DNA from 2 places in the Cellulosimicrobium protaetiae genome. Region 2 is predicted to be linked to the other one. Evidence: riboswitches for the same ligand, from Rfam matches in the RefSeq annotation. Region 2 holds a riboswitch; the other holds the start of a gene.
What was found. Region 2 has a riboswitch for S-adenosylmethionine ahead of FIC82_RS18745 (ABC transporter substrate-binding protein). Riboswitches for the same ligand answer to the same signal wherever they lie in the genome.

Region 1 (5,077 bases), 930 kb from region 2:
GCAGCTCGGTGACCTCCTCCGTGGAGGGCACGCGCGGGCTGTGGATGTCGTAGACGCCCGGCCCGATGCCGCGCGAGTACCCGGCGTCACGCAGCTCCGGCACGATCTCCATGCGCGAGCGCGCCGCCTCGACCGACGTCACGTCGGCGTCGAGGCCGTCGATCGCGCCGATGACCTCGCCGAACTCCGAGTAGCACAGGTGCGTGTGGATCTGCGTCGCCGCCTCCACGCCCGACGTCGCGAGCCGGAACGAGCCGACCGACCAGTCGAGGTACGCCGGCTGGTCGTCGCGCCGCAGCGGCAGGAGCTCGCGCAGCGCGGGCTCGTCGACCTGCACGATCCCGATGCCCGCGGCCTCCAGGTCCGCGATCTCGTCGCGCAGCGCGAGGCCCACCTGGTTCGCGGTGTCGCCGAGCGGCTGGTCGTCGCGCACGAACGACCACGCAAGGATCGTGACCGGCCCGGTGAGCATGCCCTTGACGGGCTTCTCGGTGAGCGACGCCGTGTACGACGACCACTCGACCGTGATGGGCTCCGGGCGCGTGACGTCGCCCCACAGGATCGGCGGGCGCACGCAGCGCGACCCGTACGACTGGACCCAGCCGTTCGCCGTGACCGCGAACCCGTCGAGGTGCTCCGCGAAGTACTGCACCATGTCGTTGCGCTCGGGCTCGCCGTGCACGAGCACGTCGAGGCCCAGCTCTTCCTGGATCGCGACGACGCGCGCGATCTCCTCACGCATCGCGGTCGTGTAGTCCGCGTCCGACAGCTCGCCCTTCGTCCACAGCGCGCGGGCGCGGCGGATCTCCGGCGTCTGCGGGAACGACCCGATCGTCGTCGTGGGGAGCGGCGGCAGGTTCAGGCGCTCCTGCTGCGCGGCCGCACGCTGGGCGTAGTCGCCGCGCGCGAAGTCCGCGTCGGTCAGCGCGGCCGCGCGCTCGCGCACCGCGGGCACGACGACGCCGCTCGCCTCCGCGCGCGACGCCACCGCCGCGCGGGACGCCTCGATCTCCGCCGCGACGGCGTCGCGACCCTCCGTGAGCGCGCGCGCGAGCGTCGCGACCTCGCCGACCTTCTGGTCGGCGAACGCGAGCCAGTCGCGCAGGCGCGGGTCGAGCGTCGTGCCCGACGCGGTGCCGGGCGCGGCGAGCGTCTCGTCCTCGACGTCGTGCGGCACGTGCAGCAGCGACGTCGACGTGCCGACCGAGACCGCGCCGGCACCCAGTCCCTCGACGGCGTCGACGACGTCGAGCTTCGCCGCGAGGTCCGCGCGCCACACGTTGTGCCCGTCGATCACGCCCGCGACGAGCGTCTTGCCGGCGAGGCCGGGGACGCCGCCGTCGGCGGCCGTGGGGACGGCGCCCTTGACGAGGTCGATCGCGATGGCGTCCACGTCGGTGCCCGCGAGGAGCGCAAGCCCGTCCCGGGCGGCCCCTCCGGCGGTCTCGGCACCGGCCTGGAGCGCGCCGAACGGCGCGGCGACGAGGATCGCGGGCCGCGCGTCCTGCGCCGAACCCGGGGTCGCGGCCGGGTCCGCGGACGAGTCCGGCGAAGACCCCGGGTTCGGCACGGGGCGGAGGTCGGTCGCGAGGGCGCGGTACGCCGACTCCACCGCGGCGGCGAGGTCGGCGAACGGCACGTCGACCGAGTCGGTGACGAGGATCGGCTCGTCGAGCTGCACCCACGGGGCGCCGGCGGCGGCGAGCGCGCGCAGCAGGTCGGCGTAGGCGGCGACGACGTCGTCGAGCCGGTCGAGCGGCGAGTAGCCCGCGGGGGCGTCGTCAGCCGCCTTGGAGAGCGCGAGGAACGTCACCGGCCCGACGACGACGGGCCGCGTCACGACGCCGGCCTCCTTCGCCTCGACGAACTCGCGCACGACGCGGTCGTCGACGAACCGGATCGGGGTGTCCGGGCCGATCTCGGGGACCAGGTAGTGGTAGTTCGTGTCGAACCACTTGGTCATCTCGAGCGGGGCGTCGTCACCCTGACCCCGTGCCACGGTGAAGTAGCCGGCGAGGTCGAGGCGTCCCGCCTCGTCCGGCCCGGTGCCGAGGAGCGACGCGAACCGCGACGGGACCGCCCCGAGGGAGGCGGCGACGTCGAGCACCTGGTCGTAGAAGGAGAACGAGCCGGGGACCGAGGCGTCGTCGGCGCCGAGACCGAGGTCGACGAGCCGGCGGACGGTCGCGAGGCGCAGCTCGCGGGCCGTCGCCTCGAGCTCGTCGACGCTCGTGCGCCCGGCCCAGAACGCCTCGACGGCCTTCTTGAGCTCGCGGCGGCGCCCGATGCGCGGGTAGCCGAGCACGGTGCCGGCGGGGAAACCGACCGGATTCTGGGTAGGGGAGGGTACGGAAGTGGCCATGATCGAAACCTCTTGCTGGTCCGGAGGACCGGTCAGACGGGCGTGCCGTGCGTGGCGGCGCTCGTCGTGGGCAGGGAGGTGCCGGTGACCCACGGCCCGCTGGCCAGGTCCGGGACGAGCGGGGCGGCGGCAGCGCTGGCGCTGCCCCCGGTCCCGCCCGACCCGCCGCCGAGGTGGACACCCTCGAGCAGGTCAAGAGCGGCGCGGTGCTTGTTGAACGTGTACACGTGCAGACCGGGCGTGCCCGCGTCGAGGACGCGCTGCGCGAGGTCCACGGTGTACGCGATCCCGTAGGCGTGCTGCGCCTCCGGGTCGGGCAGGGCGTCGAGCGCGTCCAGCAGGTGCTGGGGCGCGCGCACGCCCGTGAGCTCCTCGACGCGACGGAGCCGCGCGGGCTCCGTCGTGGGCAGCAGCCCGGCGAGGATGGGGATCGTCACGCCGGCCGCACGGGCCTCGGCGACGAAGTCGGTGTACGACGACGCGTCGTAGAAGAGCTGCGTGATCGCGAAGCTCGCGCCGGCCTGCTGCTTCTGCCACAGGCGGCGCACCTCCTGGCTCCGCGTGGTGCCGGCGGCGGGGTTGCCGTCGCAGAACGTCGCGACGGCGATCGTCAGCGGGCGGGCGGCGCCCCGCAGGGCGGCGGCAGGGTCGGCCGCGCAGCGCGACGCCTCGACCTCGCGCAGCAGCGCGACGAGCTCGGTCGACGACCGCACGCCGTCGGGCGCGGGCTGCCAGTCCGGCTGGTCGCGCGGCGGGTCGCCCCGCAGCGCGAGGAAGCTCCGCACGCCCTCGTCGAGGAAGTCGTTGATGACCTCCTCGACGTCCTCGCGCGACGCCCCGACGCACGTGAGGTGCGCGATCGGCAGCACAGGCGTGCCCTGGAGCAGGCGGCCGACGACCTGGCGCGCGGTCGCGCGGTCGGTGCCCGCGGCGCCGTACGTCACGGACACGAAGTCGGGGTGCGTCGCGACGAGCCGGCGTGCCGTCTCCCAGAACTTGGGCGCCGCGTCCGGGCGGCGCGGGGGCATGAGCTCGAACGAGACCGTCGGCCGTGCCGCCCCGCCGTGGGCCTGCCCGACGGCGTCCGCGACGCTCACGACGTCGCTCCGACCGGGGTGGGTGCGTGCGCGACCGCCGTCGGGCACGGGCTGCCCGGACGGTGCGCGAAGGATGCCTCTGAGACCATTAGTCGCTCCATCGACCCTGGCGTTAGCACCTTTGTCCTCGGGAGGCTTCCGTCGGCGGGTTGCTGCGGTGTCGTCGAGCCAGGACTCTCGACCGCTCTGGATGGTTGACCCGATCCTACGACCCATCCGGCATGCGGTCGAGGGTGACCGCCAGGTGAGATGTCCCGGCTCCACGACGAGATCGGCGCGCGCTGGATCTGACCAGTTCAGGGCTCCTGCGCTACAGATTTCAGGCCTTCTACGCTACAGATTTCAGGTCCCACACCGTCGTCAACGGCGCCGGAGCTCCGGCACGTGCAGGCGCCGCAGGAACCGGTCGGTGCGCAGCGGTGGTCCGTGGCGGTCGCGCAGGGACACGACGACGACGGTCGCCGTCGCGAGCGGGATGGTCCAGGCGGCGGGCTGGGCGAGCAGGGCGCGCACGACGCCGGGGACGCCGTCGACCGCCTCCCCGGCCGGGCCGGTCCCGTAGCCCGCGGCGACGAGCGCGGACGAGGCGAGCAGCGCCGTCGCGCACAGGACGGACCCGACGACCATCCCCGCGACCGCGCCGCGCGCGGTGAGGCGGCGCCACCACACGCCGAGCAGGATCACCGGCGAGAGGGCGGACGCGGCGAAGACGAACACCGTCCCGACGCTCGTCACGAGGCCCTGCGGGATGGTGACGAGCGCGAACGCCAGCGGGATGAGCGTGCACGCGACCGCCGACCAGCGGAAGGACCGCACGGTCCCGCCGAACAGGTCCTGGCTCACGACGCCCGCGAGCGCCACGACGAGCCCCGACGACGTGCCGAGGAACGCGGCGAAAGCACCCGCCACGACGAGCGCGGCGAGGAGCTCGCCACCGATCCCGGGCACGAGGCGGGTCGGCAGCGTGAGGACGACGGTGTCGGCGACGCCGGGCTCCGCGAGGTCGGGTGCGACGACCCGGGCGACGAGCCCGAGCGTGCTGGACACCATGTAGAACACGCTGATCATCACGAGCACGACGACGGTCGTGCGGCGGGCGGAGCCGCCGTCGGGCGAGGTGTAGAAGCGCACGAGGACGTGCGGCAGGCCGGTGGTCCCGAGCAGCAGCGCGAGCAGGAGCGACACGGTCGCGTACGCGTCGAGGCCGCCGGGACCGGCGTCGTGCGGGAAGACCGCCGCGGGGTCGAAGGTCACGGTGGCGCCACCCGGCTCGAACGCGCCGCCCAGCGCCATGAGCACGAACACGAGGGGCAGCGCGAGCGCGGTGAGCTTGACCCAGAACTGGAACGCCTGGACGAACGTGATGGAGCGCATGCCGCCGGCCGCGACGACCGCGCTCACGACGACCGCGATCCCGACCGACCCGACCCACGGCGGGACGGGCGCGACGCTCGTGATGACGAGCGCCGCGCCGTGGAGCTGCGGCACGACGTAGAGCCACCCGATGACGAGCACGAGCACGCTCGTCACGCGGCGCGCGACGACGGAGTCGAGCCGGGCGTGGACGAAGTCGGGGATCGTGTACGCGCCGCTGCGGCGCAGCGGGCCGGCGACGAAC
Region 2 (5,077 bases):
TGCCGATCGCCGGGAACACCGGGAGCTGGAAGGAGAGCCACTGCAGGAGCAGCAGGCCCAGCCAGAACGGCGGCAGGGCGACGCCGAGCGGCGGGAGCGAGGCGAGCGCGTGGCGCAGCCAGGTCGCGCGCGGGAACGTGCTCGCGATCGCGATGCCGGCACCCGCCACGACCGCGAGGACGAGCGCCGCAGCCGTGAGCTTGAGCGTCTCGGGCAGCGCTTGGAGCACGAGCTGGGTCGCGGGCGCGCCCGACGAGTACGACGTGCCGAAGTCGAGGCGCAGCGCGTGCCACAGCGCGTCGCCGTACTGCACGAGCACGGGCCGGTCGAGGCCGTACTGCGCGCGCAGCGCGTCGAGCAGCGCGGGGTCCACCTGGTCCGCCTCGCCGCCGCCGCTCGCCATGAGCGCGGCCGGGTCGCTGGGCAGCAGGTAGAGGACGAAGAACGAGATCGTGAACGCCGCCCAGAGCACGAACAGCCCCTGCCCGGCGCGACGCAGGACGTATCGGCCCATGGTCGGCCTCCTTCCGTGGGGGGACGGTCCGCCTGCCCGACGCCGCGGCGTCGGGCAGGCGGACCCGGCGGGTCAGCCCTGGGTGACCCAGGCGTCGTAGAAGTCGAGGCGTGAGGACGCCTCGAACGTCAGGCCGTGGACCGTGTCGGCGGCCGCGATGATCGTCGACAGCTCGTAGACCGGGATCGCGTGGCCCTTCTGGACCAGGAGGCGCGACGCCTCCGTGACGAGCTCCTGCCGCTCGGCCGGGTCGGTCGCCGCGGCCGACGCGTCGAGCAGGTCGTCGACCTCCTCCGCGTCGCGCTGGTTGATGTTGCGCGCGTTCGCCGAGAAGATCGTCCGCAGCACGTCCGGGTCGGAGCGCGTGAGGTTGTAGTAGTCGAAGTCGAAGTCGCCGCTCTCCGTGATGGCCTGCGACTCCGCGACGGTCACGTGCTGGAGCTGGAGGTCGACGCCGATCTGCGCGAGCTGCTGCTGGACCAGCTCGAGCGGCTCGGGCACCTGCCAGAAGGTCACCGTCGTCGAGAGCTTCTGGCCGTCCTTCTCACGGACGCCGTCGGCGCCCTCGACCCAGCCCGCGTCATCGAGGATCTTCTTGGCGCCCTCGGGGTCGTAGGCGAGCTCGTCCGCGACGCTCTCGTAGAGCGGCGTCGAGTGGGACAGGACGCCGGTGGCCGGCTCGTCCTGCTCGCTCAGCACCGTGTCCGCGATCTGCTCGCGGTCGATCCCCTTGAGGATCGCCGTCCGCACGGCCTCGTCGCCCGCGAGCGGGCTCGACTCGTTGGGGAACAGGTTGAACACGACGCCCGGGTTGGCCCGGTACTCGAGCCAGAACCCGTTGCCGTCGAACTGCGGGAGGTCGACGGTCGAGATCGCGGCGGTCGCGTCGATCTGCCCGGACTGCAGGCTGCCGCTGCGCACGCTCGCCTCGGGGATGACCTTGAACGTCACGGTGTCGAGGTAGGCCTCGCCCTGGTGGTCGTTCGCCTCCGAGCCCCACGCGTAGCCCGCGACCTTCTCGAGCACGATCTCCTGGTCCTGCGTGTAGGACTTCACCGAGAACGGGCCGGAGCCGACGAACTTCCCGGCGCACCGGTCCTCGACGCTCAGGTCGGCCGACGACGGCGCGAGCAGGCCGAGCGAAAACGTCGACGTCGCCTGGAGGAACTGGGCACTCGGCGCCGCGAAGTCGACCGTGAGGGTCTGCGGGTCGGTGACCGTGGTGCCCTCGTAGCCGACGAGGTACTGCGACCCGAGCGACGCCGTCGCGCCGAGGGCGACGATCGCGTCGAAGTTGGTCTTGACCGACTCGGCGTCGATCGGCGTGCCGTCGGCGTACGTCGCGTCGTCTCGCAGGTGGAACGTGTAGCTCGACGCGTCGTCGTTCACCTCCCAGCTCTCCGCGAGCCACGGCAGGATCTCGCCCGACTCCGGGTCCTGCGCCGTGAGCGACGCGACGGTCTGGCGGGCCGCGGCGATGGCGTCGTTGTTGCCGACCTGCTGCGGGTCGATGCAGTGCGAGTCGACCGTGATCGCGAAGGTCAGGTCGCCGCCCGCCACGGGCTCGCCCGTCGGGCTCGGCGACCCGCCGCCGTCGGACGCGCCGGAGCCTCCGCCCGCGCACGCGCTGAGCAGGAGGCCCGTCGCGGCGGCCGCCGCGGCGACGGTCAGGGACCGGCGTCGGTGAGGTGTGGGGATCATGTCGTGCTGCTCTCCTCGTGTGCCGGCTGAGGACCGGCGATCGTCCGGCGCCGGTGGTCGTCCGCGCCGGGCCGAGGGCCGACGCGGCGGGGGATCCCACCGGGGTGCCGTGCTTACCGCGCGGCGGGAGCCACGCGGTCAGGTCGTTCCCGGAGCACCCCGTCACGTCGAAGGGTTGCTGGTCAGCGAGCCGGGCCTGGGTGCTGACGCTCGTCACCTGGGGGCAGGAAAGACAATCCCGACGGGTTGAGTCAAGTTTCGAGACGGCCGTCCCGCCAGGCGGACGGATGTTTCGTCTCCCCGCCGTGGGCATGAGAAGGGCCCGGTCTCGCCGCGCGAACCGGGCCCCTTTCATGCCCACGACCGGTGGGGCGGGTCAGGTGGCGGTGAAGCCCGCCGCGCGACGGGCGTCTGCCGGGCTCCACAGGTCGGTCTTCACCTCGGCCTTCACGACCGGGACCACCTCCTCCGCGAACCGGCGCAGCACGTCCTCCTGCTGCGTCGCGGGGATGAGGTGGTTGACGGACACCGACTGGAGGTCGTGCCCGTAGGAGGCGTGGTAGTCGAGGATCTTCTCCGCTACGCGCTCCGGCGAGCCCACCAGCGCCGGGCCGCGCTCGACGGCGTCCTCGACCGTCCGGAAGCTCGGCGCCTTCCCCACGGCATCCGGCCCGTAGCCGCGACGTGCCGCCGCCGCGACCTGGCCCTCGTAGATCGGGCGGTACTGCTCGACCGCCTCCTCCGTCGTGTCGGCGAGGAACAGCCCGCCCGAGCCCGACCCCACGAACCCGTACGCCGGGTCGTGCCCGTGCGCCGCGTACCGCTCGCGGTAGCGGTCGATGAGCACCTGGTAGTTCTCGCGCGGCTGCAGCGCGTTGGCGCTGACGATCGGGTCCCCGTACCGCGCCGCGAGCTCCACCGCGAACTGCGACGTCGCCGACCCGTGCCAGATGCGGAACGGCCCGGCGAACGGACGCGGCAGCGTCGTCGCGCGCTCCAGCGCGTGCCGGTGCCGCCCGCTCCAGCTCACGTCCTCCTCCGACAGCAGCAGGCGCAGGAGCTCGTAGTTCTCCTGCAGGTACTCGTACTGCTTGTCGATGTCGAGCCCCAGCAGCGGGTACTGCAGCACCTCGTTGCCCTTGCCGATGACGATCTCCAGCCGCCCGCGGCTCAGCTGGTCCACCGTCGCGAGGTCCTCGGCGACGCGGATCGGGTCGAGCAGCGACAGCACCGTCACGCCGGTGCTCAGGAGGATCCGCGACGTCCGCGCCGCGACCGCCCCGAGGATCACCGTCGGTGCCGACGACAGCACCTCCCCCGCGTGCCGCTCCCCCACCGCGAACGAGTCGAACCCGAGCTCCTCCGCCAGCACCGCCGTCTCCACGACCCGGTTCAACCGGTCGGACGGCGCGACCGCCTCCCCGGTCACCGGATGGGGCGGGTTGAACACGATGTCGAGTAACTGGAACCGCACGGTCCTGCTCCTTGCTGTCGTCGTTCGTGGTCGGGCCGAGCGGGCTCGCCACCGAGATCGGCAGTGCCAGTCGAGGTCGGCACGTGCACGTGCCGATCTCGGCCGGGGCCGCCGACCTCGTCCTTCTCTGCCGATCTCGGTCCCGGACCGTCAGGCCGCGGCCGCCTCCGCGGTGGCGGCGTCGCGCTTCGCGACCTCCTCGCGGACGATCGGGATGACGTAGCGGCCGAAGTCGATCGCGTCGTCGAGCAGGTCGTAGCCGCGGGCGGAGATGACGCGGACGCCGAGGTCGTAGTACGCGAGGAGGGCCTCGGCGACCTGCTCGGGCGTCCCGACGAGCGCGTTGGAGTTGCCGGCGCCGCCGGTGGCCTTGGCCGTCGCGGTCCACAGGGCGGTGTCGAAGCGCTCGCCCTGGGCGGCGATCTCGAGGAGTCGCTGAGACCCGGCGTTCTCGGGCTTGTCGATCGGGTGCCGACGGCTGAGCTGCCCGCCCGCGGCCGCCTTGCGCGCCTCGATCCGGTCGAGGACGCGGTGCGCCTTCTCCCAGGCGAGCTCCTCGGTCGGGGCGACGATCGGCCGGAACGCGGCGTGGATGCGGGGCGGCGTCGCGCGGCCCGCGGCGGCGGCCTCGGCGTGCACGCGCGCGATCTGCTCGGCGGTGCGGTCGAGGGGCTCGCCCCAGACGGCGTAGATGTCGGCCTCGGCCGCGCCGACGCGGAACGCGGCGTCGGACGACCCGCCGAACGAGATGGTCGGGGTGCGTCCCTCGAACGGCTTGGCGTCGAGCACGAAGTCGTCGAAGTCGTAGAACGGGCCGTGGTGGTCGAACGGCTCGGCGCTCGCCCAGGCCTGCTTCACGATCTGGATGTACTCGTGGGTGCGCGCGTACCGCTCGTCCTTGGTCAGCGTGTCACCCTCACGGCCCTGCTCGTGGTCGTTGCCGCCGGTGATGAAGTGGACGGAGAGCCGCCCGCCGGAGAGCTGGTCGAGCGTCGCGAACGTCTTCGCGGCGTAGGTCGGGTAGGACACGTTGGGCCGGTGCGCGAGCAGCAGCTCGATCGAGTCGAGGCGCGCCGCGGTGTAGGCGGCGAGCGCTGCGGGCTCGGGGCCGGAGGAGCCGTACGCGAAGAGCACGCGCGTCCACCCGTTGTCCTCGTGCGCGCGCACGATGCGCTCGAGGTAGGCGGGGTCGAACGCGGCGGTCGTGCGCTCGGTGGTCTCCGAGGCGTCGTTGGTCGTGGCGATGCCGAGAAACTCGACGGGCACGGTGGTCTCCTTGTCGTGGGGATGGGTGGTTCAGGGCTGGCGGGTCGGGCAGTCGACCCCGCAGCGACCGGACGCCGGGTGGCCGGACGTCGTCGGGCACCGCGGCGAGGGTCAGGCCTGCG

Region 1: linked by a shared signal. The riboswitch ahead of FIC82_RS02830 (methylenetetrahydrofolate reductase) and the one ahead of FIC82_RS18745 (ABC transporter substrate-binding protein) in region 2 are both predicted to bind S-adenosylmethionine.

What each region holds. Positions count from the first base shown of each region.
Region 1 covers NZ_CP052757.1:646,038-651,114, forward strand. Annotated here, with positions in the region: gene metE (5-methyltetrahydropteroyltriglutamate--homocysteine S-methyltransferase) at 1-2,362, opposite strand, end outside; gene FIC82_RS02830 (methylenetetrahydrofolate reductase) at 2,395-3,459, opposite strand; SAM riboswitch class I at 3,554-3,656, opposite strand; gene FIC82_RS02835 (sodium/solute symporter) at 3,820-5,077, opposite strand, start outside.
Region 2 covers NZ_CP052757.1:4,350,867-4,355,943, forward strand. Annotated here, with positions in the region: gene FIC82_RS18740 (ABC transporter permease) at 1-514, opposite strand, end outside; gene FIC82_RS18745 (ABC transporter substrate-binding protein) at 587-2,215, opposite strand; SAM riboswitch class IV at 2,320-2,433, opposite strand; gene FIC82_RS18750 (LLM class flavin-dependent oxidoreductase) at 2,592-3,689, opposite strand; gene FIC82_RS18755 (LLM class flavin-dependent oxidoreductase) at 3,840-4,955, opposite strand; gene FIC82_RS18760 (rhodanese-like domain-containing protein) at 5,067-5,077, opposite strand, start outside.